One region of the Ureibacillus sp. FSL E2-3493 genome, then DNA from elsewhere that is predicted to be linked to it. Evidence: predicted binding sites of a transcription regulator. Region 1 holds the regulator's gene; the other holds the start of a gene.
What was found. The regulator Rex, encoded in region 1, represses fermentation and respiration genes when NADH is low (regulators of the CRP and FNR family bind a similar motif). The targets are predictions, from matches to a motif close to TTGTGAAATATTTCACAA.

Region 1 (17,047 bases):
GATATAATAATGAAGTCACAAATGTTGTGGAGTTATCAACATTTGTGACTTTTTAATATTGCCGAAAAATATACGGAATAGAGTTACGGTGTCGTAAACCGCTATTTTTTGTGTAATTTCCTTTCACTTATTGATTTTTTCATTTTTTGTATAATTTTTCTGAAATCTTATCCACAGGCGAACAATATTATGATGAAATTGTCAAGGCGAACATTCGTACTTATGCACAAACTGGGGATAACTTGTGTATAACTTGTGGTAAACCTATATATAGTATGGATTTTTTCACAAAAGAATGTGGATATTTTTTTATAAAACTGTGGATAATGTGGAAAAGTGTGTTGATATGTTGATATTACTAATCCTTTCATGTGAATAAATTTGTGGAAATTTTTTATCGAAATTTGTCTATTGACCAAGATATATGTAAATTATTTATGAATAATAAAAATACCATGTGCATAAGCACATGGTATAGTTTATGAAATAATGTTTTCTAGCTCTTCATTAAGCTCAAGCCACTGTACTTCCAATTCATCGTGTTGTTGTTTTACTGAATCTAACTCCGATTGATATTTCAAAACTTGTTCGTGATCTTTAAAAATTTCCGGGTCACATAGTTTTTCTTCAATAGTGTTAATTTGTTCATCTAAAGTAGCCATCTTCTTTTCAATGTCTTCCACTGTCCGTCGAATTTGACGCTCCCGTTTTTTTGCTTCTTTATCAATTTGGGAAGTAGAGGATTTGGATTGGGAAGGGGATTCAACCCCTTTGGCAGCTGCAACTTGAGCTTTCATTTCAGCTAATTCTTGTAGTTCCTGCTTTTTCTCCAGATAATAATCGTAATCACCTAAATATTCAAAGGAACCGGTTCCAGATAATTCAACGACCTTCGATGCGATTCGGTTAATAAAATAACGATCATGGGAAACGAAAAGTAATGTTCCTGGATAATCGATTAAGGCGTTTTCCAACACTTCTTTACTATCTAAATCTAAATGGTTTGTCGGTTCGTCTAGAACGAGTAAATTAGCCTTTTGCATCATGAGCTTAGCTAGAGCAAGTCGGGCTTTTTCACCTCCGGAAAGGGAATTTACCGTTTTTGTTACATCATCACCACTAAATAAAAATCTTCCTAATATCGTACGGATATCTTTTTCATTCATAAGTGGCCATTCATCCCAAAGCTCCTGAAGAACAGTCTTATTGCTCTTTAATTTTGCTTGTTCCTGGTCATAGTAACCAATTTGAACGTTTGCACCATATCGAATATCTCCGGAAAGAATCGGTAAATCCTTTACGATTGTTTTTAGTAAAGTGGATTTTCCAACTCCATTTGGACCGACAAGGGCGATGCGATCTTCCCGGAAAATTCGCATATGAATATTTTTCGAAATCGTTTTTCCATCATAGCCAATCATTAAATCATCAATGGAAAGTACATCATTTCCGCTTTGGCGTTCAATTGTAAAACCGAAATTAGCAGAACGTTCATCACCATCCGGAGCATCCATCCATTCGGTACGTTCCAGCACTTTTCTTCGGCTTTGGGCCATTTTCGTTGTAGAAGCGCGGGCGATATTTTTTTGAATAAATGCTTCTAATTTTGCCTTTTCATCCTGTTGTCGCTCGTACAATTTCATATCACGTTCATAGTTTTTTGCTTTTTCAGCTAGATAAGCACTATAGTTTCCAACATATTTTGTTACATGGGTTCTTGATACTTCATAAACAATGGAGACAACTTGGTCTAAAAAGTAACGGTCATGGGATACGATTAAAATCGCTCCTTCATACCCCTTTAAGTAATTTTCTAACCAGCTTAAAGTTTCAATATCAAGATGGTTTGTCGGCTCGTCCAAAATTAATAAATCAGGTTTACTTAAAAGAAGCTTTGCTAACGCTAAGCGGGTTCTCTGTCCACCTGATAGGGAGGAGATAGGTTTATCATAATCTTCGGGATAAAATTGCATGCCATGTAAAACAGAACGGGTATCCGCTTCATATTGATAACCACCCGCTTCTTTGAAATCATGCTGAAGTTGGTCGTACTCTGCCATAACGCGGGCATACACTTCCTCATTGCCATAAACAGCTGGGTCAGCCATTCTTTGTTCAAGGGAACGTAAATGTTTTTCTTGGTTACGAAAAGAGTCGAAAATCGTCATCATTTCATCCCAAATGGATAGTTTCGATTCGAGCCCAGTATGTTGCTCCAAATAACCGATTTTCACATCCTTTGGAATAATAATCTCACCGGAATCATAGGACATTTGCCCAGCGATGATTTTGAGTAATGTCGATTTTCCTGCTCCGTTACGCCCGACTAAAGCTACCCGATCTCTATGTTGAATTTCTAATTTAACGCCGCTTAATATTTCATCTGTCACAAAAGATTTATATAATTGATTTACTTGTAAGACGATCATTTTTACACCTCAGTTCTATCTTAAGTGTAATTGATGAAGAATTCCTTCGCAATGTGGATGCTTTACTTATTTGTACATGTTTAGTAATATGAAATCGATTTCGATTTCGTAATCATTATAAGGGATGAAATTTTGACACTCGAGGAAATGAAAAGTTCCCCGAGAAAAGATTGGGGGATAATGGGTGAAGCAAGAAATGAAAATTCCACAAGCAACGACAAAAAGACTTCCTCTTTATTATCGTTTTTTACAAAACTTTGCCAATGAAGGGAAAAGAAGAATCTCATCACAGGAATTAAGTGAAGCAATGAAAATTGATTCAGCTACGATTCGTCGTGATTTTTCTTATTTTGGAGCGCTTGGGAAAAAAGGATACGGATATGATGTTCTCTATTTACTAGAGTTCTTTAGACAGACCCTTGATCAAGATGAAGGGGCGAACGTTGCCTTAATAGGTGTGGGGAACCTAGGAAATGCCTTTTTAAAATACAATTTTCAAAAAAACCACAATACAAGAATTGTCGTTGCGTTTGATACAAAAGCACCTTATGAGGGAACAGAAGTAAATGGGATTCCCCTTTACCATCCAGATCGTTTAGAAGAAATGTACCATGAATATAACGCAGAATTAGCTATTTTAACGGTATCTTCCCGCTCAGCACAAATGATGGCTGATCGATTAGCTGCTATTGATGCAAAAGGGATTTTAAACTTTACACCTGTCCGTTTAAATGTACCGGATAGTATGAAGTTAATGAATATCGATTTGTCAGTCGAACTAGAGGCATTAATTTACTTAATCCGCAATAGTGACTGACACAAAGTGTTTACATTATGTATTAGCAAATTGCGACAAGATGCGTTAAAATGTACATATATTAGAGGAGGTGGCTACAGTGGTTGTGCATTTAAATGCAATTTCACCATTTGCCGTTGTTATTATTTGTATTGTAGCCCTATTAATTTTTGGACCGAAAAAATTACCTGAATTAGGTAGAGCGGTAGGGACAACCCTTCGCGAGTTCAAAAAGGGAGCAAAAGGGTTAGTAGAAGATGACGAAGATATGAATAAAAAGAACGTTAATGTCATCGAGCAACAAAATGTAGATAAAGAAAACAAGTAAGTTAAGGATGTCTTTTAATATGAATCCAAAAGAACTCACTGTTATTGAACATATAGAGGAATTGAGGAAGCGACTTTTTATTTGCGCAGTTTTCTTTGTTCTAGCTTTAATTGTCAGCTTTTATTTTGCAAAGCCCATCATTCGTTTTATACAGATTAGTGAAGAAGCACAGGAATTAACTTTAAATGCTTTTAAAGTAGGGGATCCCCTTACAGTTTATTTAGAAGTAACGTTTATTGTAGCAATTATCATTACATCGCCAGTTATTCTTTATCAACTTTGGGCTTTTATTACACCAGGGTTGCATGAGATGGAACGAAAAGCGACATTAAAATATATTCCCTATGCATTTTTACTGTTCATCGGAGGACTAGCTTTTGGGTATTTTATTTTATTCCCAAATGTTTTGCACTTTATGATGACTTTATCGAATGACCTTGAAATTCAACAAACGATAGGTATTAACGAATATTTCTCCTTTTTATTTAAACTGGTTGTACCTTTTGGTTTAATATTCGAACTACCAGTTGTCATGTTATTTTTAGCAAGATTAGGGATATTAAATCCACAACTTATGGTTAAATTCCGTAAGTATTCGTATTTTGTTTTATTTGTCATTGCGGTATTAGTAGCCCCGCCAGATATAATTTCTTATATAATGATTTCTATTCCGCTTTTCGTTTTATATGAAGTGAGTATTGTCATTGCCCGAATTGGCTATAAGAAATATCAAGTAGCTGAGGAAAAACGGATACAGGAAGAAAAAGAGGCTGCTCAAAAAATGCAAGTAGAACAATTGTTAGCAGAACAACGACGTCAAATTGAAGAAATGTCAAATCATCAATAATAAAAGCCTATTTTCGAAAGACAAGAACTTTAAAATGTACCCTATAAGATAGACACTTAAAAAAAAGTCTCTCTTATGGGGTATTTTTTTATTTATAATGAAAAAAACAATTAGATGGAGCAGAACTTATGTCGAAGAAATTATTTACTACTTATGAACAAAAATTACTTAAGAAAAATCCTTATGTAAAGTCAGTGAGTGAAAAAGGAATTACATATACAGATGAATTTAAAGCACTAGCCATTAAAGAATATGAAGCTGGAAAAGGTCCAAAGAGAATCTTTGAAGATGCAGGGTTTGATATGGAGGCGGTTGGAATGGAGCGTGTACACTCATCGTTAAAAAGATGGAAAATAGCTTATCAAACGAACGGTGCATCTGGGCTCGAAGATTCTCGTAAATATCATTCGGGACGTCCACTGGAACGTGAATTAAGTTTAGAAGAGAAATACGCTAGATTGGAAGCCCAGAACGCTCTTCTAAAAGCAGAAAATGAACTGCTAAAAAAGATCGATTTAGCAGAAAGGATGTTGAGAAAGAAGAAGTAAAACTCACGGCTGAACAAAAATTTCAGCTGATTTACACAGTCATTAAAAAATATAAATTAAAGCGAATGGTACAACATCTGTGCGTACTAGCTGGGGTTTCACGTTCAGGATATTATCGTTATTTTTCAGAAGAAGCAGCGAACAGAAGACAAGCACGTCATCAAGAGGATGAAAAGGTAAAAGAAGTTATATTAAAAGCATTTCACTTCCGTGGTCGTTCTAAAGGTGCTCGCCAAATTAAAATGACGTTAGAAGACCAATTTAAAATTACATATAACTTAAAGCGAATCCGACGAATTATGAAGAAGTTTCAAATCATTTGTCCTATTCGAAAGGCGAATCCTTATCGACGAATGGCGAAAGCGACGAAAGAACACAGAACATTACCGAACCTTTTAAACCGCCAATTTAAGCAAGGAATCGCTGGAAAAGTATTACTAACAGACATTACATATTTGAGTTACGGAAAAGGAAAACGCGCCTATCTATCAACGATTAAGGACGCCGAAACGAATGAGATTTTAGCTTATGAAGTATCTAATAAATTAACGCTAGATATTGCCCTTAATACCTTAAAGAAATTGAAAAAGAATCGGGTAAAACTATCTGAAGGTGCATTCATCCATTCCGATCAGGGCTTCCACTATACGAACCCTCAATTCCAAAAGCTTGTGAAGAAAATGGGATTAGGTTAGTCCATGTCTCGTCGTGGAAACTGTTGGGATAATGCGCCACAAGAATCTTTCTTCGGTCATTTAAAAGATGAAACAAATATTAAATCATGCGAATTATTAGAGGATGTAAAACGAGAAATAAAGAGTTATATGATCTATTACAACAATTATCGTGGTCAATGGAATTTAAAAAAGATGACGCCTGCACAATACAGACATCATCTATTTCAAGTTGCCTAGCTTTTTTTAAAATGTCCTTTACAAAGGGTACACATTACTTTTGAAAATAGGCTTTTAATTTTATTTTGGAATTTGATCCATGAATTGTTGAAGTTTATCCGCATTTAATTGAACTAACGTAACAAAGCCGTTTAACATCATATGGGCAATAATTGATGTAAGTAGACGTCTCGTTTTATAGTAAAGGAAGGCGAAAATGAAACCGCTAATGGTATATAAAATAATATGCGTAAAATCTAAATGAATGGCCGCAAAAATAATCGAACTAACGATACCAGCTACCCAGAAATTTTGGGTTTGAATTAATGAACCAAAGACTACTCGACGAAATACTAATTCTTCTAATATTGGGCCAAATAACACCGTCGCAAGTATCATAACTGGCGCAATTTCTGTAACAAGCATAATCGTTTCGGTATTTTCACTGCCGTAATCAATGCCAAGGGCCAATTCAATCGTTGCACCAATCGTTTGACCAAGATAAACAAGGAAAAACCCGATAATTCCCCATCCGATGGAAACAGGAATCGATGCTTTTTCTCCTTTAAATACGTTCCAGAAGTTCTTATTTTTACTTATTAAGAATATACAAACTAAGAATGCAATTGCAGCAGTTACTGTAGACCACCAACCAGCTAAGGCAACGCCAGATTGTTGTTCATTTTCCACAAAAAATTGAAGGAAGAATCCCTTAATAGGTGGAATTAATAATAGAAACCCAGATAATTGAAACAATATGTAGGTTAATAAAACGAAAAAGGCTGTTTTTTGGGTTTGGATTTTTGTAGAAGTACTCAATAGTTTATATCCCTCTTTCTAAATCTCTTGTTTAAAACATATAATATAAAGTTAAACTAACAGGCGGGTTGCTCATTTAAGAAAGTACAACCTCTATATCCTATTGTAGAGGAATATGGAAAGAAAACAAAATTTTTTAACGCTTCATACTTGCAAACTTAAAAATAATTCATTATTATAATAATTGTGTTAGCACTCGTAAGAAGAGAGTGCTAATAAGATATACAAACTAAAATTTGTAGGAGGTTGTTTCACTTGTTAAGACCATTAGGTGATCGTATCATTATCGAACTAGTTGAGGTGGAAGAAAAAACAGCATCAGGACTTGTACTTCCAGATTCAGCAAAGGAAAAACCACAAGAAGGTAAGGTTGTTGCTGTGGGAACTGGTCGTGTACTAGATAACGGCTCACGTGTCGAGCTTGATGTAAGAGAGGGAGATCGTATTATTTTCTCTAAATACTCAGGCACAGAAGTGAAATACGAAGGCAAAGAATATTTAATTCTTCGCGAAAGTGATGTATTAGCAGTTATTGGTTAATTAGTTGAAAGTTAAAGTTAATCTTAAGAAATAAAGAGCGCCTTTTACATAGGTTTCTTCGGCGCTCCATGCTACTTTTGATTTTGAATAGAATAAAAATTTGGAGGTAAGCAAAATGGCAAAAGATATTAAATTCTCTGAAGAAGCTCGCACGTTAATGCTTCAAGGTGTTGATAAATTAGCAAATGCAGTAAAAGTAACATTAGGGCCAAAAGGTCGTAACGTTGTACTTGAAAAAAAATTCGGTTCTCCATTAATTACAAATGATGGTGTAACAATCGCTAAAGAAATCGAATTAGAAAACGCTTATGAAAACATGGGTGCAAAATTAGTTGCTGAAGTTGCTTCTAAAACGAACGAAATCGCTGGTGACGGTACAACAACTGCAACAGTTTTAGCGCAAGCGATGATTCGTGAAGGTCTTAAAAACGTAACAGCTGGCGCAAACCCTGTTGGTATTCGTAAAGGTATGGATAAAGCTGTTGCTGCTGCATTAGAAGAATTACAATCCATTTCACGCCCAGTAGAAAATAAAGAAGCGATCGCGCAAGTTGCTGCTATTTCTGCTGCCGATGAAGAAGTTGGTGAATTCATCGCAGACGCTATGGAACGCGTTGGTACTGACGGTGTTATCACTATCGAAGAATCTAAAGGGTTCACTACTGAATTAGATGTAGTAGAAGGTATGCAATTCGACCGTGGATACGTTTCTCACTATATGGTAACAGATACTGACAAAATGGAAGCAGTATTAGAAAACCCTTATATTTTAATTACGGATAAAAAGATTTCAAACATTCAAGAAATCTTACCTTTACTTGAACAAGTTGTTCAACAAAGCCGTCCATTATTAATCGTTGCTGAAGATGTTGAAGGGGAAGCTCTTACAACATTAATCTTAAATAAATTACGCGGTACATTTAATGTAGTAGCTGTTAAAGCTCCTGGCTTCGGTGACCGTCGTAAAGCGATGTTAGAAGATATTGCTGTATTAACTGGTGGTCAAGTTATCACTTCAGAACTTGGCTTAGAATTAAAAACAGCTGACGTTTCTTCTTTAGGACGTGCTGCAAAAGTTGTTGTATCTAAAGACAACACAACAATTGTTGAAGGTGCGGGTAATAGCGAAGAAATCGAAGTTCGCGTTAACCAAATCCGTGCTCAAATTGCAGAAACAACTTCTGAGTTCGATAGAGAAAAATTACAAGAACGCCTTGCAAAACTTGCAGGTGGTGTAGCAGTAATTAAAGTTGGTGCTGCAACTGAAACGGAATTAAAAGAACGTAAATTACGTATTGAAGACGCATTAAACTCAACTCGTGCTGCTGTTGAAGAAGGTATCGTATCAGGTGGTGGTACTGCACTTCTAAACGTTTACGGCGCAGTTGAAAAAGTACTTGATGAAGTAGAAGGCGATGTAGCAACTGGTGTACGTATCGTATTACGTGCTCTTGAAGAACCAGTACGTCAAATCGCTAACAACGCAGGTCTTGAAGGTTCAATCATCGTTGACCGCCTAAAACGCGAAGAAATCGGTATCGGCTTCAACGCTGCTAACGGCGAATGGGTAAACATGATCGAAGCTGGTGTAGTAGACCCTGCTAAAGTTACTCGTTCTGCATTACAAAACGCTGCATCTGTAGCTGCTCTATTCTTAACAACTGAAGCAGTAGTAGCAGATATTCCAGAACCAGCATCTGCTCCAGCAATGCCTGACATGGGCGGCATGGGCGGAATGATGTAAAAGAGGTTTTTGAGGCATTTTAAGTAGTAATATAACTTTAAAAGTTTTATAAACTTAGTAACGCTATTAATAAAGCAACTACCACTTCTCAGAAATATCTGAGAGGTGGTTTTTTATTTTTTAAAATTTATAAGGACTTTATAAATAGATAGGGAATATTAAAGGCTCTAAAATATTTGTTGGGGTACAGATAAAATTCAGAAAAAATAAACACGCAATCTCCTAATTTTGTTAGACTTTGTTTAGACCAATAAACAAAACAAAAGGGAGATGCGTGTAATTGAATTTTAACATGACTTTACCAGGATTAGAAGAGTTTATCATTACGAAATCATTGGAAAAAGACGGTTACTATGAACTTCATTTGGAGTTGGAGAGGAAAGCTCATCGTTGTCCGTGTTGTGGTCAATTAACCGAACGCGTACATGATTATCGAATTCAGAAGATCAAACATAATAGTATTTTTAGTAGAAGAACATTCCTATTCTATCGAAAACGTCGGTATGTTTGTGAAGTCAAAGATTGTAGGAAACGATTTTACGAAGATAATTCCTTAGTAGAGTGGTATCAAAGACAGTCCATAGAGTACAAACAGGCGTTGGCGATTGAAATCATCCATGGTAAAAATTTTAAGGATGTGGCTGATCGTTTTGACACTTCACCGACAACCGTAATGCGCCATTTTGATAAAATTAGTTCTTCTATGTTAACGGAGACTAAACAGTTACCAGAAGTCATCGCAATAGATGAATATAAAGGGGATGCAGGTGGTGAAAAGTATCAAACGGTCATTGCTGACCCTATTAATAGGAGACCATTAGATATTTTAAAAGATCGTAAAAAAGAAACGCTGGTAGCTTATTTAAGAAAACATGGAGATAACGTAAACGTTGTCGTTATGGATATGAGTCATTCTTTCAAAGCAGCTGTTGATCAAGCATTAGGACGCCCTGTTGTCGTAGCTGACCGATTTCATTTTTGTCGTTATATATACTGGGCTTTAGAAAAAGTGAGAAGGAAGGAACAGAAAGCCTTTGACGATTACCAACGTAAGAAATGTAAAAGAATGCGTCATGTCTTTTATAAGCACTATGAGGATTTAACCGAAAAGCAATTATGGTATTTAAATTACTTTTTAGAAAAGTCACCTGAATTAAAAAAGGCTTATGAATTGAAAGAGGCTTATCGATTATGGTTTGAAATAGCTAAACAATTAGCACCGAATAATTTAAAAGAAGTAAAAGAAAGATTATATAGCTATTATGATTTAGTAAAGTCTTCCGGATTAGTTGAATTTAAAAAGGCAATAGAAACCTTTCAAAATTGGCAGAAGGAGATTATGAATAGCTTTGCCTATAACTTGAATAATGGTTATGTCGAAGGCATTAATAACCAAACGAAGGTTATTAAAAGAAATGCGTTTGGGTTTAAACGATTTGATCGATTCAGATTAAAGGTGTTATTACACCATCAATATAAAAATATAGATGTTCGGGTCGCATAAATTAGGAGTGAGCTAAATGCTCACCCCAACATTTGACTTAGAACCATATTAAAACATAATTGAATGAGTAAAAAAACACAGTAAAATACCGATGTATTAATTACAAATTACCTATTTAGGGTAAGTTGATTAGGAGTTTTAGGAGGAGGAGTAAGATTTGTTGTGGCTAATATATGAGGATTATATTAAACAAGATGTTCGTACTACATACTTTGTGAAATATCTTAAATGGCACGTATGGGTAATTTCTATTTCACTATTGATAATTACTTTGTATTGTCTTTTTAAATTTTATTTATCATTAAATGGTTGGATTCTTTTTGCGTCATGTATATTTGCAGCTATTACAGGTTCTTATTTTGGAAATGAATTGAAAAAGTCTGTATTGGGAAATGTAGGTGATGGTAAGGATATTTTTGATCACAATATTATTTCAATAAGGAATATTTTAAAAAGACATAATATTAGCCATATTGAACAAATTGATTTGTTGATAAATCAAATAAATGAAGAACTTCCAGAACTAAAAATGAGTGAAAAAGTTTTAAAGGCTTTCTATACAATAAGTACTGCATTATTATTACCGATAATAACTCTGATGATTAAATGGTTACTTAATTATAATAATGAAGGAGTGGAAATAGTAATAATACTTGTTTTAATAAGTTTAGCGATATTAGGAATATTTTATATCATTAAGCCTCTTTTGGAAGAAATTTTAGATTCTCCTTATAGAAAAATGAGTAAATTAAAGAGAATACTTGAAGATATTAAGTTGGTAGATTTTCTAAAGTAATATTTTTAGGGGAAATAGTATGGAATTAAAAATTAAAACGAAGTATTTTACTGAATCGGTTACACTAAGTTGGACAGATACTATAAGGGCTAGTAGACTTAACATACTAACCTAAAGGGAGCCTGCTATTATGCCACGTCAACGTCGAACTTTTACAACAGAATTCAAATTACAACTAGTAAAGCTTTATGAAAATGGAAAGTCTCGTGCAGATATCTGTCGAGAATATGAAATAACGCCTTCTGCGTTAGATCGCTGGATTAAAAACCATCAAGAGACTGGCTCATTTACTGCAGAAGACAATCGTACTGAAGAAGAAAAGGAATTAATTAGATTACGAAAAGAAAACCAACGTTTAATGATGGAGAATGACATTTTAAAGCAAGCAGCGCTGATCATGGGACGAAAATAGATGTGATTCGAAACAACGCTCACAAATATTCAGTATCAGCAATGTGTAACGTCCTCAACATCGCCAAAAGCACCTATTACTATCACGCCAATCTGCGTGAAAAAGAAGCACATGACAAAGAAGAAGTTGAGCTTTCCAACGATATTCAACGCCTTTTTAAGGAAAGTCGTAGTAACTATGGTACTCGTAAACTTAAAGTAGAATTAGAGAAACAAGGTAAGATTGTTTCCCGTCGTCGAATCGGTCGAATCATGAAACAATTAGGACTGGTATCAAATTATACTGTGGCCCAATACAAGCTGCATAAGCAAACCTGTAATGAAGCACCAATCAAAAATGAGTTAGATCGGCAGTTTAAAACAGAAGAACAATTCGCAATAGTTGTCAGTGATTTAACATACGTCCGTGTTGAGAAAAAATGGCACTATGTATGCTTATTTGTCGACCTTTTCAATCGAGAAATTATTGGTCACAGTACCGGTCCAAATAAGACAGCAGACCTTGTATATCAAGCATTAGCTAGCATAAAAGGGAATTTACATAACATGAAGATGTTCCACACAGACCGTGGGAAAGAGTTTGATAACAAACTCATTTCAGGGGTCTTAGAGACATTTGGGATTCAGAAGTATGAAGGCTGCCCTTATGATAATGAAATGGCCGAAGCGATGTTCAAAGTATTTAAAACCGAATTCGCAAATGGCGCACACTTCGCTTCTCTTGAACAGCTATCTCTTGAACTTAATGATTATGTTCATTGGTTCAATAACATTCGAATTCACGGAACACTAGGCTATTTAACGCCTGTGGAATTCAAGAATAGGTCCTTATAAAGGTTGTCCAGTTTTGTGTTGACATTCCATTACATCTCAAAAAGCTACCTTTGTATCTGCTTATTCTTATCATTTGAACTAGTATAGTATACATATTTCAGAATTAGCACCTCTCCAGAAATCACTAACCCAGATGAAATGGGTAATAGCCATAACCATTAATAGATAAATCTTTTTCTAAAGTAATGCTATCATAGAGGATTATAATCGAGGTTTCTCGTTAATATGAAAACTTTTGAAAACTATTTTCATTAACAGTTTTTCGAGCTCCACACTAGCATATGCAAGAAGTGATGTATTGGTTATGCAGTTATTGTGGAGGTAAATTCAGTATTTAAATTTGCCAATTACAGCACTTATGTCACTCTAAGTTAGACCATTTTACTAACTAACTTTTTTATAATTTTTATAGGCTTAGATTAATTTTATTTAAGAGGTGTTAAATTCTCTATTAAATGAGAAAAATTAACAGAACATACAATTTTATGTTATTATAAAAAGGTAAAAAAAATTAACTAGGAGGTACATATGAAAAAACTAGTTTTAAGCTTATTTACATTATTACTAGCATCGACAATTTTAGTTCCGAATGTTAAAGTAGATGCAGCAGAAAATGAGGGTCTAAAGCAAATTTCATCTGTAGAAAGTTATGTAGAATATTTAGAAAATGATGATTCTGAAGAAGCAAAAGAAACTTTAGATGAATTTTTATCTTTAAGTGAAGAAGAACAAAAATTGTATCTTGAGGCACTAAAACCAGAAAATTTTCTTAAAATCAACTCCGAGGCTCAAAAAGCAATAGACGAAGAAATTGAAGTAGAATTAGAGAGTGGACAAAAAGTAGATGTTGAATTTATTTCAAAACAAATTAATGAAGTAGGATTTAATAATAGATTAATAACGCCTATGGCTACATATAAAATAACAACACCTTGGGCTGTGTGTGAAATGGAGATACTTGGTGTTACCGTTTCTAAATACCAAATCCGAATGATTTACCAATCAAACGGAACATCCAGTAGTTCAGTAGCATTACAAGTATACGATATAGAAAAATCACACAAAAACTATAACCCATCAATATGGACTACTAATGTAGGATATACAAATAAATATGTCTCAGGTGGTTACGGATATGGTGGTTATCAATGGACATTATCCTCAACGGGTTCATTGGGCTTTTTAAGCGCCAATTTAGATTTGTATATCAAAGCAAAACCATCAGTTAAATACTGGAAAGCGGTATCAAGCCGTGATGATTGGGCAAGTAGTTGGAGAAAGTTCTAAATAATAAAAAAGCAGAGAGATTGAAGTAATCCCTAAAAGTTAGACACGGTTATTTCATCTAGGCAGCTGGGTAAATTGAGTTCGGTATTGCACTGGACTCAATTTTAATTTTGCCTTGATACGTTTCGTGTTGTAATAATACATGTATTTTTCTAGTTCCTGTTTAAACTGCTCGACACTTTCAAATTCCTTTAAGTAAAGGAATTCAGACTTCATAATCCCAAAGAAATTCTCCATCACCGAGTTATTATGACAATTTCCTTTACGCGACATACTTTGCAAAACGCCTCTTGCCTTTAGGGCATGGAGATATTGTTTCATCTGATAGTGCCCGCCTTGATCGGAATGAATTAGAAGTTTGTGTTCCTTTGGTAAACGTGCTAAAGCCTTTCCCGCATCTCTGAAACAAGTAGATACGTGGGTCTAGAGCCAATTGTATACGTGATAATTTCTCCGTTAAACAGGTCTAAAACAGGCGATAAATAGAGCTTTTCACCAAAAAGTTTAAACTCCGTAATGTCCGTTACCCATTTCTCATTCGGCGCTTCGGCTTTAAAGTTACGGTTTAAAATATTATCCGCAATTTTGCCAACTTTCCCTTTATACGATTTATATTACTTCATGCGAACTATACATTTTTAACCATGTTCTTTCATGATGCACTGAACCTTCTTATGATACACTTTTTACCCACGATTCGCTAGTTCGTCACAAATACGACGATAGCCATAACGTCCTTCATGTTCGTTATAAATACCTTGAATCTCGGCCTTTAACTCGGCATCTGAATCTAGTCGATTCATCTTTTTACTAAATCATAGTACATGCTACGTGGAATTTCTGCGAATGACACAAGCGCCTTCACCAAGTATTTATGCATTAATTCATAGATGACCTTTACTTTCTCTTCTTTGGTGATTTTTCCTTGGCTTGAACTAAGGCGTTCAACTTTTTTAAATACTCATTTTTCATACGTAGACAATTGATTTCTGCTTGAAGTGCTTCAGGTGAGCCTTCTATTGGTTTTGGTTGTTTGTTCGTGCGTTTCTTTTTCACGGATGGACGCCTCTTTGACCTTGGTTCAAGGGCATCTAAACCACCGTTCTCCATTTGCTTTTGCCAACTATACACCATTGCATAGCTAGAAATTTTAAAAAGAGCTGCTGTATCCATTAGTGACGCACAAGATTGAACCATGTAATTAAGTACACTTAGTTTAAATGGTACGGGATAATGTATTTGATAAGCTAAAACTGAGCCACCATCGCAGTTGAAAAGTGAGCCACTTTTATATGAAAATAATCCTAACTTCATAGAGTTAGGAGCGTATAGAGGTGATTTCTTTGGAGAAGAAACAAAAAGTTTTATTAGCCTTTCATAAAGAAAATAAGAGTCAACGTCAAATTGCGAAGGAGCTTGGGATTTCTCGGAATACTGTAAAAAAGTATATCGAAGAGGATCTTGAAAAAAGAAAGCAAGATATTCGAGAACTACCTATTACAGATAACTATGTAACGCCTCCGTCGTATAAAAAGCGAAAAGGCAATAAACGTGCATTAACACCTACGGTGATGAAACGTATTCGAAAAATGTTAAAAGATAATGAATTTAAACGGCAACATCAGATGCACAAGCAACAACTAAAAATGATTGATATTCATGAAAAGTTATTAGATGAAGGTTTTGAAATTAGTTATACCACTGTTAGAAATTTTGTAAATAGTGAGGAGAAACGTCAAAAAGAAGTGTTTATTCGTCAAAAGGCAACTGCTGGTCATGAGATTGAATTTGACTGGGGTGAAGTAAAATTAATCATTGATCAAACGTTACGTTCTCTTTCGATGGCGGTCTTTACCCTACCATATAGTAATGATCGATTTGCCTATTTGTATGAATCAGAAACAATGGTTTGTGTACAAGATGCACATGTAAAGTGTATTAACTATTTAGGCTTTGTACCAGAGGTATTTACATACGATAATATGCGAACTGTTGTAAAAAACTTTATTGGAACTGAGCGTGAGATTACCGATGGTATGAAAAATCTATCGATGCATTATCATTTTAAAATACGACTATGTGAACCGAGAAAAGGAAATCAGAAGGGGCATGTGGAGCGGAGTGTAGAATACATCCGTCGGAAAGCATTTGCCCATCGAGATACGTTTACAAGTTTAGAAGAAGCTCAGGCCTATCTAACAGAAATCATCATGAGATTAAACTCTCGTAAACATTATAAGAAAAATCAAACCCACCATGAATTAATGCTAGAAGAACGTGCAGCTCGGCAAGTAAGTGCAGATATTATTCCATTTGATGCCTCTGAGTTGTTTGAATTTAGAGTGGACAAATATAGCACGATTACTTATAGACAAAATCGTTATTCTGTTCCAGAAGGACATGTAGGAGAATGGGTGAAAGTAAAAGCGAGTGCGGAAAAAATTCTTATTTTTAGTGATAATGCCTGTATCGCAACACATAAGCGAAGTTGGCAGATCCATCAGTGGATTATGGATATCTATCATTACTTACGTACATTTGAAAAGAAAAAAGGTGCATTGGCTCAAAGTGAATGTTTGAGTCAAGCACCAACAAAAATAAAAAAATTATACAAAGATTATTATATTGGAAATGAGCGAGATTTTCTAGAGTTACTTATCTATCTAAAAGAACATAACAATCTAGAAAAAATCATAGTGGCAGTTGAACAACTTGAGAAGAACCCTATGGTTCAAATATCAACAGATAAGATTATTTTCTTAGCTAATCAATGCGAACACATTCATAAAACTGTACATTCCAAAAATGAGGTCACCACCCAATCTCTCGAAAATCTTTCAGCCATTACGGCATTATTCGAAACTAAAAAGACAGGGGTGCTTCATTAATGGATAAGCGACAAGAAATGATTGAAATGTGTAAAGAACTTCGACTACCAAGCATTCGAGGATTTATACAAGATGATGATATGTGGAAACAATATCAGACAGCAGAAGATTTCTTATATCACGCACTGGTCCAAGAGATGCAAGATCGAGAAGTGCGAGCAAAAGCGAATCGGATTCGTTCAGCGAATTTTCCAGAAAAGAAACTATTAACTGAATTAGAGACTGAGAGATTACCGCAAAATGCGGCCTCTCGTCTCTCTCATTTAAAGAAATTAGATTTTATTCAAGAAAAACAAAACGTTTTATTAATCGGATCACCAGGTACAGGTAAAACACATATAGCAATTGGTTTAGGAATTGAAGCTTGTTTAGCAGGTTATAAG
Region 2 (17,047 bases), 120 kb from region 1:
CAAAGTTTACTGAAAAATGGGAAATATATTACTAGTCAGTTAGGAGGAATTTTTATGAAGAAAAATAGTTTTCTACTATTATCAATGTTATTAGCTCTATCTTTAGTATTAGCAGCTTGTAACTTTGGAGGTTCTGAAGAAAACAGTGGTAGTGAATCAGAAGAAAAAGAACTAAATTTAGTCATTGCATCTGAGCCACCTTCATTACATCCACAATTAGCAACAGATAGTACTTCAAACGCAATTTTACAAAACGTATTTGAAGGTTTAACGACTATCAAAGACGGTGAAGTTGTCGAGGCAGCTGCAGAAAAAATTGACGTAAGTGATGATCAATTAACTTATACATTCACTTTACGTGATGCAAAATGGTCAAATGGTGATCCTGTTACTGCCGAAGATTTTGAATACGCTTGGAAATTTGCATTAAACCCAGAAAATGCATCAGAGTATGCTTCAATACTTTACCCAATTAAAGGGGCACAAGCTTATAACCTTGGACAAGGTTCAGTAGAAGATTTAGGAATTAAAGTAGTAGATGAAAAAACTTTAGAAGTTACTTTAGAAAACCCAACTCCATATTTCTTAGAGTTAACGGCTTTCAAAACATATTACCCAATTCATAAAGCAACTGCAGAAGCTAACGAAACTTGGTATGCAGAAGCTGGTGATTCTTATGTAACAAACGGTCCATTTAAATTAACGGACTGGCAACATAGTGGTTCAATCACTTTAGAGAAAAATGAATCTTATTGGGATGCTAAAAATGTTGCATTGAGCAAAGTTAATATCTCAATGGTTGAAAATGAAGCAACTGCTTCAACAATGTTTGACGCTGGTGAAATTGATTTCTTAGGTTCACCATTCCAAACAGTTGGATTAGATGTAATCGATCGTTATAAAGAAGAAGGAATCTTAAACATTTCAAATTATGCTTCTATTTATGAGTATAAATTTAATACAACAGAAGGACCAACAGCTAACGCGAACATCCGTAAAGCGTTAACACTTGCGATTGACCGTCAAGGTTTAATCGATAACGTTACAAAAGGGGAACAAACTCCTGCATTAGGTATGGTTCCTACGGCAATTAAAGGATTCGAAGAAGATCGAGGTTACTTCAAAGACAATGATATTGAAGAAGCGAAAAAAGCATTAGATGCAGGTTTAAAAGAACTTGGTTTATCTGATCCAAGTGAACTTAAACTAAGCCTTTCATTTAATACAAGTGAAGCTCACGCAGCTATTGCTCAATTCATTCAAGAAGGTTGGCGTTCAAATCTAGGTATTGATGTAACTCTTGATAACTCAGAGTGGCAAGTATACTTAGATAAAGTATCTAACTTAGATTACAATATCGCTCGTATGGGTTGGATTGCTGACTACAACGATGCTTACACATTCTTAGAAATGTACAATTCTGCGGAAAATGGTAACAATGATACAGGTTGGGAAAATGCGGAGTATACAAAATTACTTGAACAGTCTAATACTGAAACAGATCCTGCTAAACGTCTTGAATTGTTGAAACAGGCTGAAAGTATTATCATGGCTGAAACTCCAGTTGCACCAATTTATTACTACACAAATCTTTCAGTGAAGAAAGACTACGTTAAAAATATGCAACTAGATGCACTTGGTAACATGTATCTTAAATATGTAGATATTGAAAAATAATCAATATTTTTTAAAGTTACTATTTACTATGTAATAGTACTTAGGCTGCTTAATTCGAATATCGATGAAAAGCAGCCTTTTGTACCTTTTTTATTTTCAACTATCCTAAAAGGAGGGGACATATTTGCTAAAGTATATTTTAAAAAGATTAGTATATATCTTAATCGCGCTATATATTATCGTAACTGCAACATTTTTCTTAATGCAACTTGCTCCGGGTAGTCCGTTTGCAAGTGAACGTGATTTCCCACCAGAAATTGAAGAACAACTGAATGCGAAATATGGATTAGATAATCCTTGGTACATTCAATATAAGGATTATTTAATCGATACTGTGACGTTTGATTTCGGAGAATCAATGAAATATAAGGGTCGCTCAACGAACGATATGATCTCAGAAAGTTTCCCTATTTCATTAACATTGGGAATTGAAGCCATGATCTTATCAATTGGTTTAGGGGTTTTACTAGGAGTAATTGCAGCTCTTTACCATAACCGTTGGCCGGATTATTTAGCGACAACCATTGCAGTTTTAGGTATTTCGGTACCTTCGTTTATATTAGCTGGTTTAATGCAATATTTTTTAGCGTATAAATTAGGCATGTTCCCTGTAAGTGGATGGAAAGGGTTTATTTATAGTATTTTACCTGCCTTTGCCATTGCCATTACCCATGCAGGTTTCATTGCAAAGCTGACTCGCTCAAGTATGTTGGAGCAAAATAGCAGTGATTATGTGAAAATGGCACGTGCTAAAGGTCTTGGAAAATGGACAACGGTATTTAAACATACATTACGAAATGCTTTATTACCGGTTGTTACTTACTTAGGACCGTTAACAGCTGGGGTTGTAACAGGTAGTTTCATTATTGAACAAATCTTTGCTATCCCAGGATTAGGAAGACACTTCGTAACGAGTATTACAAACCGTGACTATACAGTCATTATGGGTACTACTGTCTTCTATTCTATTATTCTATTATTCGCTGTTTTAATCGTTGATATTTTATACAGTGTAATTGATCCACGAATTAAATTGAAAGGAGCGAAAAAATAATGGCACAAAACAATCAATCTTTTGAACAAATTTCACCGGATAAGTTTAAAATTGTCGGTGGTCGTTCGGATGAAAATGAAAAATTAGCTGATAAATCCGTGTCCTTTTGGAAAGAAGTAGTGCTTCGCTTCTCTCAAAATAAATTAGCGATTTTTGGATTAATTGCGCTAGTTGTTATTACGTTACTAGCGATTTTCGTACCAATTTTCTCTCCTTATAGTTACCGGGAACAATTAGGCATTTATAACGCAGCACCGTCAGCTGCCCATTGGTTCGGTACAGATGATTTAGGACGAGATATTTTCGTTCGTGTATGGCAAGGGGCACGTATTTCCTTATTTATCGGGATTACTGCTGCGATTATTGACTTAATTATTGGTGTGTTATGGGGAAGTATTTCGGGTCTAGCAGGTGGAAGATTAGACAACATTATGATGCGTATCGCCGATGTTTTATCTGCAGTTCCATATTTACTAGTCGTTATTATTTTACTAGTTGTACTTCAACCAGGTTTACTACCAATGATTATCGCGTTATCGATTACAGGTTGGATTAATATGGCTCGTATCGTGCGTGGTGAAGTATTATCAATTAAAAACCAAGAGTACGTTTTGGCTGCGAGAACATTAGGAGCTAATACAGGACATTTAATTATGCGTCATTTAGTGCCGAATGCACTTGGTGCGATTTTAGTTACAATGACTTTAACGATTCCGTCAGCTATTTTCACAGAATCCTTTTTAAGTTACTTAGGTTTAGGTGTTCCTGCACCAATGGCGAGTTGGGGAACAATGGCCTCCGAAGGGAATAAGGCATTAACTTCAGCGCTATGGCGACTGTTCTTCCCAGCGTTCTTTATTTCATTAACAATTTTCGCATTCAATGCTGTTGGGGACGGATTACGAGATGCACTAGATCCAAAATTACGTAAATAGAAGAAGGTGAAAAGGATGAGAAAAAAATTGTTAGAAGTTAATGATTTGAAAATTAACTTCAAAACATATGCAGGAATTGTACAAGCTGTTCGTGGGGTTAGCTTTGAACTGTATGAGGGTGAAACGTTAGCCATCGTTGGAGAATCAGGTTCAGGGAAAAGTGTAACGAGTAACTCTATTATGAAATTAATTCCTCAACCGCCTGGTATTTATGCTGGTGGACAAATATTATTTGATGGCCGCGACTTAGTTCCATTGTCTGAGAAAGAAATGGCAAAAGTTCGAGGAAATGATATTGCGATGATTTTCCAAGATCCAATGACGGCTTTAAATCCGACAATGCGAGTAGGACGACAAATTACGGAAGTTATTTTGAAACATAATAAAGATGTTTCAAAGGCTGAAGCAAAAGAGCGAGCGATTAAATTGTTAGAGCTAGTTGGGATTCCAATGCCAGAAAAACGTTTCCGCCAATATCCCCATGAGTTTAGTGGTGGGATGCGCCAGCGGGTTGTCATTGCCATTGCGTTAGCGGCGGATCCAAAATTATTGATTGCCGATGAGCCAACAACAGCTCTTGATGTAACGATTCAAGCTCAAATTTTAGAATTAATGAAGGATATTCAAAAGAAAAGTAATACATCAATTATTTTCATTACCCACGATCTAGGTGTTGTAGCTAATGTTGCAGACCGAGTTGCCGTTATGTATGCAGGGCAGATCGTTGAGTACGGAACAGTAAATGATATTTTCTATAATCCGAAACATCCATATACGTGGGGTCTATTAGGTTCAATGCCAGACTTGAAAAACAACGTGAAAGAAGAATTACGTACAATTCCAGGTTCACCACCGGACTTAATTCATCCACCACAAGGAGATGCTTTTGCGCCGCGTAATGAATTTGCGATGGCGATTGATTATGAAATGGAACCGCCGATGTTCCAAGTATCCGAGACTCATTATGCAAAAACATGGTTATTACATCCGGACGCTCCAAAGGTTCCGGTTCCAGAAGCAATTCAACAGAGAATTGAAGGCTATTTAAAGGAGGCTGAAGAGAGTGGCAAATAAGTTATTAGAAGTAAAAAACTTAAAACAATATTTCGGTTCTTCAGCTAACCCTATTAAAGCGGTTGATGGTATTAGTTTTGACGTGTATGAAGGGGAAACCCTTGGTCTAGTAGGGGAATCTGGTTGTGGGAAATCTACTACAGGTCGCTCAATTATTCGTCTGTATGATATTACGGATGGTGAAATTTTATTTAAAGGTAAAAATATTCACGCAGCGAAATCTCGTAAAGAGTTAAAAGAATTTAACCGAGAGATGCAAATGATTTTCCAAGATCCATACGCTTCATTAAACCCTCGTATGACAGCCGGGGAAGCGATTAGTGAAGGTTTCGACATTCATGGTCTTTATAAAGATAAAAAAGAACGTCGTGAACATATTGGAAATTTATTAGAGGCAGTTGGTTTAAACCGAGAACATGCAAATCGTTATGCCCATGAGTTTTCTGGTGGTCAACGTCAACGTATTGGGATTGCACGGGCATTAAGTTTAAATCCAAGTTTTATCATTGCCGATGAACCGATATCCGCTCTGGACGTATCGATTCAAGCACAAGTCGTCAACTTATTGAAAAAATTACAAAAGGAACGTAACTTAACGTACTTATTTATCGCCCATGATTTATCGATGGTGAAGTACATAAGTGATCGTATCGCAGTAATGTATAGAGGGAAAATTGTAGAGCTTGGAGAAGCGAATGAAATTTACAATAATCCAATCCATCCATATACAAAATCATTACTTTCAGCGGTACCCCTTCCGGATCCGTTAACGGAGAGAAAGCGTCAAAGAATTCCATACGTACATGAAGAAACAGACGAACAATTAAGTGTTCATGAAGTATTACCTGGCCATTTTGTACTTGGCTCTGATAGTCAAATTAAAAAATGGAGTAAGTAAACATTTTCGAAAGGGACATTCTCGTAAAGAGATGTCCCTTTCTTTATTAGGTAGCTAATTGGTATACCAACATTAAATTGACATTTTTTGAAAATCGGAATATAATAAACAGAATAATAAGAAAAGAGAGGTGAAGTATCATGGCAACTGTATATGCGATTGTTCAAAAGCGATTTGGTTTGTCTAATTTCACTCACCTCAATAATGGATATTAAAGATCCTTGCCTATTAGGCTTGGAAGTATTTTAATTTACCTCTTGAACGTGATGAACCCTTATGACTGCCAAATCGCAGCTCATAAGGGTTTTTAATTTACTGCGGAAAATAACCGCTAAATTATCATTTTAGGAGGTCCATCCATTGAATTTAAAATCTTTAGGTTTTACAACATTTTTTGAAGAACAATATACGTCTTTTTTAAAAGAAGAAAAATATAAAAACTGTGTTCCTGCCCGCGTTCTTTTAGAGCATAAACATTCCTATCGGGTATTGTCAGAGCAAGGGGAGTGGTTATCAACAGTAGCAGGACATTTTGTTTACGAGTCCTTTTCACAAGCAGATTTCCCTGCGGTAGGAGACTGGGTGTTAGTGGAAAAAATGGATGGTGAGGAAAGAGGGATCATCCATAAAATTTTTAAACGGAAGTCACAGTTTTCACGGAAAATTGCCGGAAGAAAAGTGGAAGAACAAATTGTAGCATCGAACGTTGATATTGTATTTCTAGTTATGAGTTTGAATGCGGATTTCAACATTCGGCGATTAGAGCGGTATTTAATAGCGGCTTGGGATTCCGGTGCCACTCCTGTCATCGTTTTAACGAAAGCGGATCTATGTGAAGATGTTGACGATTATTTAAGGGAAACAGAGTCTATTGCAATAGGTGTTGATATATTTGTTACGAGCTCTTATACGGGTGAAGGAATAGAACAAATCCGAGCATTTTTTAATGAAGGGGTAACAGGTGCTTTGCTTGGTTCCTCTGGTGCAGGAAAATCTACTTTAATGAATGCTTTATATGGTGAGGATATTATGAAAGTATCCGGTATTCGGGAAGATGATGCAAAGGGAAGACATACAACAACTCACAGGGAGCTAGTATTTTTACCTGGCTGTGGGTGTTTGATTGATACACCAGGAATGAGAGAGTTGCAGTTATGGGATCAAGGTGAGAGCTTAGCATCAAGTTTTCAAGATATTGAAGAGCTATCAATTAGTTGTCGTTATCGAGATTGTACCCATAAAAAAGAACCGGGTTGTGCGGTCGTCCAGGCCATTGATAACGGTGATTTAGAATTTTCCAGATTGCAAAGTTATTTTAAACTCCAAAAGGAATTAGCCTTTATGGAAAGAAAGACAAATACACAAGAAAAATTAGCTGAAAAGAGAAAATGGAAGCAAATCTCGAAAGGGCTTAAGAAAAAGTATAAGTAATTTTTATCCCTTTTCTTAGGAACCATTTTCCTTCTATAAAGTCATATACAATAAAGCCAATGTAGTTTTCGTTGGCTTTTTTCATTTTATTTCACGAATGTCTTAAAGAAAATTTGAATAGGGTTGTATAATAGAGTAGCATTATATTGGAAATAAGATAATAAATGAAAGAAAAAATATGAAAGAATATAAGGAGAGTATGAATGGAAAATTGGATTACTACGGTGATGGAGGAATTTGGATACATAGGTGTTTTCTTATTAATCATGTTAGAAAATTTATTTCCTCCAATACCGTCAGAAGTTATCTTAACCTTTGGTGGGTTTATGACGACACAAACGGATTTATCCGTCTTTGGAGTTGTTGTCGCATCTACGATTGGTTCAGTAGTAGGGGCTATTATTCTTTATGGAATAGGTGCCCTTGTCGGTATTAAAAGAATTGAACGGTTTGTGGATAGATGGGGGAAAGTTCTACGTCTCACTAGTAAAGATATTCATAAAGCGAATTCTTGGTTTGAAAAGTATGATGTATGGACTGTATTTTTCTGCCGCTTTATTCCTTTAATTCGTAGTTTAATTTCATTACCAGCTGGATTAGCTAAAATGAACTTTTTTACATTCCTACTACTTACAACGTTAGGTACATTAATTTGGAATTTGGTTTTAGTTAACATAGGTGCTGCTGTGGGAGAATCGTGGGAAACGATTGTTCACTACATGGACATCTATTCCAATATTGCGTATGCGGTCCTTGCGATTATTTTCATTGTTGTGGTCGTTCGATTTTATCAAAAAAAGATGCGAAGTTAAAAGTATGGAGGCACCTTATGAAAGGATGCCTCCATATTTTTTATGCTGTTTTTTCGACTTTATCTTTCGGTAAGAAGAATGCAACAATTAGCAGTATAGGTAAGACGGAAACGATTTGAATTGTCGTTTCAATCCCAATCTTATCGAGTAAAAAGCCGATAACGACAGCACCAATTGCGCCCATTCCAAAGGCAAATCCCGTTGTAAGTCCAGCCATCGTCCCAATTTTACTTGGAACTAATTCTTGGGCATATACAACTGTAACGGAGAAACTAATCATAATAAGCGTACCGATAATAATTAAGAAAATAAGAACAACCCAAATCGGCATATATGGTAATAGTAAACAGAAAGGAAGGGGTCCTACTACCGAAAGAATGATCACGTTTTTTCTACCGATACGGTCAGAAAGTGACCCTCCAAAAAAAGTACCTAATACACCAAAAGCCATAAAAATAAAAATAAACACTTGTCCGGTTTTTAAATTTAAATCATAATGATCCATTAAGTAAAAGACATAAAAGTTCGTAATGTTCGTTGTGTAAAAAGAGCGAGCAAAAATAATGGTAAGTAATAAACCTAACGCAATCCCAACTTGTTTTTTAGTTAAAGGCGGTAATGAGGAAATTAATATTTTCTTTTTCTTTTGTTGTGATTTTTCTGCCTCTAATTGGCGTATATACCATCTAGATATTTGGAGAAGAAGGGCAATTCCAATGGTTGCTAAAAGCAGTACAATGGCTGCTCCATGCTGACCGTAAACATCTAAAATAAAAGCACTAATTAAAGGGGCAAGGGCTTGTCCGGAATTTCCGCCTACTTGATAAATCGACTGGGCCAGACCCCGTTTATTTCCAGCTGACATAAAGGATACCCGTGAGCCTTCGGGATGAAATACAGCTGAACCAAAACCTAAAAATAGGACGGAAATTAAAATAAGCCAGTAACTTTCTGCCAATACAAGGAGTAATAAGCCGACGAAGGCACTCATCATCCCAATAGGTAATGCAAAGGGCATTGGTTTTTTATCACTAACGAATCCTACTACAGGTTGTAAAGCAGAGGAGAACATATTTAAAACAAAGGAAATAATGCCCAACTCAGTAAAGGATAAACCTAAATCCCGTTCAAGTAATGGAAACATAGCTGGAACAACGGATTGCATCGTATCATTGATTAGATGGGCTACTCCAATTGCAATCATAACTGGATAGATTGGATTATTTAAAGCTGCTTTTGTATCACTCATTGTTTATTCACACCTTCATATTTGACTCGTATTTACAATTATACCCCTCTCATCTTATTTTCATATAGATATTTATAGTTTTGGAAAATATTATGCTATAATGGGCTTACTTAAAGGAATGGAGGGTTTTCAAAATGCAATCAGTTAGACTACGTTTCCAAAATTCGAACCGTTAATGCAATACGTTCAAACCTCAATGAATTTGTGGGGTAAATGGAATTGGTCTAACTTAAATCGAGTAACTTATTCAATTTTTCATATAAACGGAATCCTTAGAATAAGTATGAGCGACTGACATTTTGTTAATCAATAGCCATTTACTAAATTTGAAATTTCCACCTGTATTTTGGTTTCTGACTCGTATAGTAATTAACGTTTCTAAGCGATTTGAAAAAACAAAATCAATTAGAAAAGGATGTAATATCTAAATGAATCAAAAAGAACAGGTTACCAATGAAAAGTGGAAGAAAAACATTACGCTCTTTTTAGGGAGTCAAACGATATCGTTATTCGGTTCTTCCCTTGTACAATATGCCATCATGTGGTATATCACATTAACAACTCAGTCGGGAATTATGATGACGATTTCGATTATATGCGGATTTGTTCCTACTTTTTTCCTTGCACCTTTTGCAGGAGTGTGGGCAGATCGATTTAATCGTAAATATTTAATTATGATTGCGGATTCAATGATTGCCATTTCAACGTTAATTTTAGCCATCTTGTTTTTAAATGGTTATAATTCGATGTGGTTATTGTTTGTTATGTATGCAATACGAGCGATAGGCACAGGAATACAAACACCTGCTGTTGGCGCCATTTTGCCTCAAATCGTACCGGAAGAAAAACTGACAAAAGTAAACGGAGCAAATGGTAGTATACAAGCTTTTGTTATGTTGTTATCACCGATGATTAGTGCTGGACTATTGTCAGTGACTACATTAGAGATGATATTCTTTATCGATGTGATTACAGCTGCTATAGCAGTACTAACGTTACTATTCTTTTTGAAAATTCCCCTTCATGCAAAGGCAATGGAAACACAAAAAGTTGGGTATTTTAATGACTTTAAAGAAGGTTTAAACTACATTAATCAGCATGCATTTTTAAAGAAATTTTTTATGTTTTTTGCCTTTTTCTTTGTGTTAGCTGCACCTGCCTCATTTTTAACACCATTACAGGTAACGCGAACCTTTGGAGCGAATGAATGGCATTTATCTGCTATTGAGGTTGCCTTCTCTATTGGAATGATAGTGGGTGGGATTGTAATAGCTTCTTGGGGAGGATTTAAAAACAAAACCCATACGATGGCTTTATCCGCCTTTGTTTTTGGTCTTTGTACATTGCTATTAGGAATTGTTCCAGTATTTTGGATTTACTTAATATTTATGGGAATCATTGGATTGATAATGCCGTTGTTTAATACGCCGGCAACTGTCTTACTTCAAGAAAAGGTTGAACCGGATTTCTTAGGCAGAGTTTTTGGTGTATTAACGATGATCTCAACTTCTATGATGCCTTTGGGAATGTTAGTATTTGGACCGATTGCGGATATAATTGCGATTGAATGGCTTTTAATTGGTACAGGAATATTAATTTTCATATTAAGTTTCTTCTTATTAGGAAGCAAAGTTTTATTAGAAGCAGGAAAAAATTAAATGAATATACAAAAAAGAAGATTTCGTTTAATACGAAATCTTCTTTTTTGTTTAATTAATATGCTAAACCGTATAATGCTTTAATATGTGCTAAGTAACGAACGTGACTTGCTTCTTTCATTAATGAAGCAGGAAGACCTTTTAATGGAATATTGTTACCACCAACTGTTGCTACACCATCTTTGCGTCCAAGGCTAGCAAGAGTACCGGAGTTAACAGGATTAAATACTTCTAGTTTTTGACCTTCGATTGTTGCATATAAATTGTAACCAGCAGTTTCACCCATTTGCCATGCAATTTGTGCTGTAGGTGCGAATAGTGGACGACCACCATCTGCTGGTAAAGCAACAGAAGCATCACCTACAACAAATACTTCTGGATGAGAAGTAGATTGTAAGTATTCGTTAATGATCGCTTTACCACGGTCACATGCTAAACCTGATTCTTGAACTAGAGGAAGAGCAGCAACTCCACCTGTCCAAATGAATGTGTTTGCTTCGATAACCGTACCGTCTTTTAATGAAATTTTGTTACCTTCAACACCAGTAACAGGAAGGCCAGTTAAGAATTCAACACCACGAGCTGATAAGCTTTCAGTAGCGCGTTGGATTAAGTCATCCGGAAGTACTGGTAAGATTTTCGGACCTGCTTCAACTAGCTTAATGTTTAGATCTTTAAAGTCGATACCGTATTTTCTAGCAACTTTAGGGAAGTTATCAACGATTTCACCAACTAATTCAACACCAGTTAAACCGCCACCGCCGATCACGATAGTTGCATCTGCAGGATTTTTGGATTTAGCATAAGCAGCAATTTTACTTTCGATATGTTTGTTGATGCGATTAGCATCATCAACAGATTTTAATACCATGCTGTTTTCTTCTAATCCAGGAATTCCGAAGAAACCAGTTTGGCTACCAAGGGCAACAACTAGGTTGTCGTATGATAAGACAGAACCATCTGCTAAATAAACTTCTTTATTGGCAACTGAGAATGATTTCACTTCTTGGATAACTACGTTAACATCTTTATCTTTAAATAGTTTAGTTAATGGGAATGAAATTGCAGGTTCTGAAATTGTACCACCTGCAAGACGGTGTAATTCTGTAATCAATTGATGAGTTGGATATTTATTTACTACAGTAACTTTTGCTTCATCTTTATTTAAATATTTACGTAATGTTAGAGCAGTTAGTAATCCACCATAACCTGCACCTAAGATGACGATTTCTTTTGACATGATTAATCCTCCGTCCATACTATTGTTTAAAAGTGAACTATTCTTGAGATTTACGTTCTGCTTGGATTTCTAAAAAGGCATTGGCGAAACGGAAAAGTTTTTGAGCTTCTGGATCTTTCATTAATTTTAATAACCCAAATATACCGATGTTTTCGTTCGTTGCATCTGCACGATCTTTCGCTTCGATTGCCGTTGCAGCAAGAGTTTTAACCGAACCGATAACAGGCTCTGACATTTCTTTAATAGCATTTACAGTATCGCTCTTTAAGACTTCATCAGTTGCAACTAATTGAGCAAAGTCATAAGCTTTTGTTAATAGAGTAACAACCTCAGTTAACTTTGGTAATTGTTCAACTAAAGTCGTTAACGATTCTTGAACTTCAGGTTTTAATAATTGATCAAGTAAATCTTGTTTTCCTTGGCTTACTGCTTGTTGAGCTTGAGTCAATTCTTCTGACATATCCAATTCTCCTTTACATTTTGCATTTTATGCATTTTGTTAGTTAGAAAAAGTTTGAAAATCATTTCACATATAGTCACACATTAATAGAAATCCAACTATTATTTCCACGATGTGAAATTTGTATCATCGTATATCATGATAGTATAAATATGTTTTAAATCATAGTTCTTTCTAAAAAATGTAGTTGGAATGGAACAATTATGAATTTTTTTCTAAGAAAAGTAATTACTAAGAAGTATATTCAAAATGAAAATTTATTTATAAATATTAAATTGGTAAAATGGGTGTGAATAAGTCACTATGTGTGCTGTATAGTTTGCATTATACGACTTTTCCCATGGAATTTCTAATAAATATATATTATTTATGATTATTACATGATATAGTCCATAAAAAATTTAACATTCATTAGATGAATCATTTGGAACCGAAGACGATACTTTCCTATTAAAAGTTTTACTATAGTTGGTTGCTTCTATTAATGCCTTTTCTTCGGTAGGAATACGTATCGATAGCATAATAAAATTCAAAATCGTAAAACAAACAGCTGTAAAATAAGCTTGAAACATTAAGGGAAGAAGTAAAATTTCCGTACATACGACGAGATAATTTGGATGTCGAACAAATAAATAAGGTCCTTTTTTAACTACTTTGGCTGATGGAAGAATAATGATTTTCGTATTCCAAAAAGGTCCAAGGGAAATTAAACACCAAATTCTTAAAGCTTGGACTAGTAAAAAGACGATAAAAAGTAATAAAAACCACGGTGATATGGTACGTTCAAATAGGATGACTTCACCAATTAAACTAATAAAAAAACTAACGTGGAGGGCAATCATAAATGGATAATGGGAACCTCCCACTTCGTAGGCACCGGCCGATAACATTTTTTTCTCATTTCTTTTAGCAACCATCACTTCAATAATTCTTTGTAGAATGACAATCGAAACAAATAGTAAAAAGAACAAGTTAATCCCTCCATTGAAGTAATACTGCTTCTCCGCTAAAGCCAGGTCCAAGGGCAACTAATAAGCCAAAAGCATCTGATTTTGTTTCTTTTAGCATAAATTGTTCCAATACATAATGGACAGTAGGAGAAGACATATTTCCATTTTTCTGAAGAACTTCCCGAGAAATAGCAGTATGTTGTTCTGTCATGTTTAACGTTTGTTCATAAGCCTTTAATACTTTTTTTCCACCAGGATGAGCGACAAGATATTCTAGTTGTTCCTTTGACAACTGTTGTTCCTGTAAAAAGTCATCAATAAATGGTCCCAACCATTTACTTATAATAGAAGGAATATCTCTCGAGAAGATAACGTGTAACCCATCATTTTTTAAATCCCATCCCATCACATCCTCAGAATTAGGCATCCATTTTGAAGCCGTATTTAAAATATAGGGCACCATTTTATTCGTTTTTACGAACGCTTCATCACCACATACTAAAAGGCAAGCGACACCATCAGCGAAAAGGGATGCCCCAACTAAATTACTTTTTGAATAATCATTTTGTTGAAAGGTTAAACTACAAAGCTCAACACAAACGACGAGTACTTTTTCCTTTGGATGGGCTAAACAATAGTCATAAGCACGACTTAAACCGGATGCTCCACCGGCACAGCCTAATCCCCATATCGGTAATCGTTTTATGCGATCTGAAAAGTTTAGCTTATTCATTATTCTTGCATCAATACTAGGTGTGGAAATACCCGTACTGGATACAAAAATAATGGCATCAATATCGGGTGGCGTAAGGGGGTGTGTTAAAAATTGGGTGTTTTGAAGACAAGATTCAATGGCCTTTATACTATATTCAGTCGCTAACTGAATATATAAATCATTTCGCTCTTCAAAGGTGTGTTTTGTTCGGTGCCACTCTAATGGAACAGAGAAATGGCGTTGTTTTATCTCTCCATTTTCGAATACTTTCAATAACCGATCGAGTTGCGGTATTTTATCTCGAAAAAGTTCTTTAGTAAGTTGTTCTATATTGACTTGTTCTAATGTATAGGGTGGATTATATGTACTAACAGAAGCAATTTTTGGCATACTGAATCTCCTTTTTAATAATAGTCTTTCCATAGGAAAATCAAATATGCAAAATGAATGGGATATTCAACTTTATAAAAATTTCGTTTCATTCTATATTTGTGCAAAAAAATGGGTGCCAACAATGGATTGACACCCGTGTGCTCGTGGTTTTTTATTACTTCAAACGATTGATTTATTTTTGTTGTTTGATGAAATGGACAATAGCGTCTCGTAAAAATTCGGTTCCACCATCAACGACTTTATCGTAATAAGCTTTGAAACGTTCGTCCGCAACATACATTTCCGCTAATCCGATATGGGCTTCTTTAGAGTAAGAAGGCCATGTAAAGGTTAACCACTCTTTATGTTTTTTTGCGAGCTCATTTGCTAATGGCGAGGTTGGCTCATTTGTTGCGAAAGCTTTCGGAAGAAGTTCAAGAATTTCTTCTCCTAATCGAGTCATCGCATCATAATCTTCCTTTGACATATTTTTAAACTTGGCATTGGAATTTTCCACGACATCGTTACCATATTTTTGACGTATCTCATCACCATATTGTTGTTCATTTTCTGCAATTAATTGATCTTTGAACGCTTCAAACTTTTCATCATTTTGCATAATAATTTCTCCTTTCTCGTGAGCAATCGTTTTCTTAACGGTCTCGATTAATTTATCCAGGCGAGCACGTTTTTGTACAAGTTCCTTGTAATGGCGCTGTAATGCTTCTGTTTGATTGAAGTTTGGATTATTCATTATAGTAGTAATCGTTTCTAAATCGACATCTAATTCTCGAAAGAAAAGAATTTGTTGTAGACGATCTACTTCTTTTTGTCCGTAAATTCGGTAGCCTGAACTATTTACTCTTGCTGGTTTAAGCAAATTTATTTCATCGTAATAACGCAATGTTCGAGCACTAACATTCGCTAATTTTGCTAATTTACTAATGGTGTACTCCACTTTTATCCCCCCTGTTAACATCATCATAAAGGTTGACGTAACGAGAATGTCAACAAAAAATAATCTCTTTTTCAATAAGTGAAATAAAATACTAGCTACTTGACCTAATTGTCGATTACTATAAGATTCAAAGACCATACTGTGGATTAATAAATGAATAAAGCTTCGGAAGGTAAATCAAAATGGAAAATAAAAAACTACAAGTAAAGCAACCTAAATATCAAAAGATTGCTGCAGATATTGCATCTAAAATTGTAGAGAAAAAATATTTAGTTGGTGAAAAAATATATGCTAGATCTTCATTGGCAAGTCAATACGGAGTATCTGCTGAAACAGCTAGGCGAGCCATTGCTATTCTGCAAGATTTAGAAATTGTGGAAGCTACAAAGGGAAGTGGGGTTGTCATTAAATCATATGAGAAGGCAGCCCAATTCGCTCACCAATTTTTAGAAGTACAATCAATTTATCAAGTTCAATTGGAAATGCTTGAAAGTATTAAAAGACAAAAGGAAGAACTAAATGTGTTGCAAGAAACGACCGAATTACTTGTAAACCGTACAGAACGTTTTAAATCTGTAAATCCCTTTGTTCCTTTTCAAGTCGAAATTGAAGAAAGTTGCCCCTATATTTCCCAATCCATTGGGATGATTAACTTTTGGCAAAATACAACGGCTACTATTGTAGGTATACGGAGAGAGAATGATTTAATTATTTCACCAGGCCCATACGCTACTTTTCAACATCACGATATCATATATTTCATCGGAAATGATGAATGTCTAGAACGCGTTCAAAAATTTTTATATCCCAATTAATGTAAGCTGCAGATGCTAATGACTTAGCATTTGTAGCTTTTTTAATGAATTTTGCTATTTTCTTCTTAATAGTTTACGAGATTGTTAATTTGACACAAGTAACAACCTTTTGTTAACATTAAGTTGTCACTTTTGTTGTAATCTATTTGTAACATACAAAAATAGGAAAGGAGATTGGTATGGAGAAGATTAGAGTGGAGCACGTCACAAAAATTTTCGGTAAGCATGTAAGTAGTGCCTTAAAGCTTGTCGAAGAGAAAAAAAGTAAGACGGAAATTTTAGAAAAAACAGGAGCAACGATTGGAGTATATGATGCAAATTTCACTGTCAATGAAGGTGAAATATTTGTCATTATGGGCCTTTCTGGTAGTGGAAAATCTACGTTAGTAAGATTGCTAAATAACCTCATTGAGACTACAAGCGGCAGTATTTACATAGATGGTGAAGATATCTCCAAAATGAATAAACAACAGCTCAGAAAAATTCGACGTGAAAAAATGAGCATGGTGTTTCAAAACTTCGGTTTATTCCCTCAACGTACAGTTCTCGCCAATACAGAGTATGGATTAGAAGTGCGAGGCATTTCTAAAGAAGAGAGAAGATTGAAAGCAGAAAAGGCTTTAGATAACGCTGGATTATTACCATATAAGGATCAATATCCGAGTCAACTTTCAGGTGGTATGCAGCAACGGGTCGGTTTAGCAAGAGCATTAGCGAATGACCCTGATATTTTATTAATGGATGAAGCT

Region 2: the regulator Rex is predicted to act here: its motif matches at 12,543-12,560, upstream of MHH69_RS17090 (DUF1641 domain-containing protein).

Annotation. Positions count from the first base shown of each region.
Region 1 covers NZ_JBBOPK010000001.1:3,204,659-3,221,705, reverse strand. Annotated here, with positions in the region: gene tsaD (tRNA (adenosine(37)-N6)-threonylcarbamoyltransferase complex transferase subunit TsaD) at 1-7, shown strand, start outside; gene MHH69_RS16510 (ABC-F family ATP-binding cassette domain-containing protein) at 480-2,429, opposite strand; gene MHH69_RS16505 (redox-sensing transcriptional repressor Rex) at 2,614-3,246, shown strand; gene MHH69_RS16500 (twin-arginine translocase TatA/TatE family subunit) at 3,326-3,553, shown strand; gene tatC (twin-arginine translocase subunit TatC) at 3,573-4,400, shown strand; partial or broken gene MHH69_RS16490 (IS3 family transposase) at 4,529-5,862, shown strand; gene MHH69_RS16485 (CPBP family intramembrane glutamic endopeptidase) at 5,923-6,660, opposite strand; gene groES (co-chaperone GroES) at 6,916-7,200, shown strand; gene groL (chaperonin GroEL) at 7,316-8,944, shown strand; gene MHH69_RS16470 (ISL3 family transposase) at 9,237-10,448, shown strand; gene MHH69_RS16465 (hypothetical protein) at 10,606-11,244, shown strand; one part of gene MHH69_RS16460 (IS3 family transposase) at 11,375-11,654, shown strand; one part of gene MHH69_RS16460 (IS3 family transposase) at 11,654-12,489, shown strand; gene MHH69_RS16455 (hypothetical protein) at 13,018-13,776, shown strand; partial or broken gene MHH69_RS16450 (IS3 family transposase) at 13,831-15,012, opposite strand; gene istA (IS21 family transposase) at 15,120-16,664, shown strand; gene istB (IS21-like element helper ATPase IstB) at 16,664-17,047, shown strand, end outside.
Region 2 covers NZ_JBBOPK010000001.1:3,323,086-3,340,132, reverse strand. Annotated here, with positions in the region: gene MHH69_RS17140 (peptide ABC transporter substrate-binding protein) at 55-1,677, shown strand; gene MHH69_RS17135 (ABC transporter permease) at 1,802-2,731, shown strand; gene MHH69_RS17130 (ABC transporter permease) at 2,731-3,666, shown strand; gene MHH69_RS17125 (ABC transporter ATP-binding protein) at 3,682-4,740, shown strand; gene MHH69_RS17120 (ABC transporter ATP-binding protein) at 4,730-5,638, shown strand; gene rsgA (ribosome small subunit-dependent GTPase A) at 5,999-7,069, shown strand; gene MHH69_RS17110 (DedA family protein) at 7,273-7,881, shown strand; gene MHH69_RS17105 (MFS transporter) at 7,922-9,130, opposite strand; gene MHH69_RS17100 (MFS transporter) at 9,559-10,788, shown strand; gene MHH69_RS17095 (NAD(P)/FAD-dependent oxidoreductase) at 10,844-12,028, opposite strand; gene MHH69_RS17090 (DUF1641 domain-containing protein) at 12,066-12,488, opposite strand; gene MHH69_RS17085 (isoprenylcysteine carboxyl methyltransferase family protein) at 12,890-13,405, opposite strand; gene MHH69_RS17080 (type III polyketide synthase) at 13,461-14,543, opposite strand; gene MHH69_RS17075 (MerR family transcriptional regulator) at 14,719-15,483, opposite strand; gene MHH69_RS17070 (TrkA C-terminal domain-containing protein) at 15,666-16,298, shown strand; gene MHH69_RS17065 (quaternary amine ABC transporter ATP-binding protein) at 16,478-17,047, shown strand, end outside.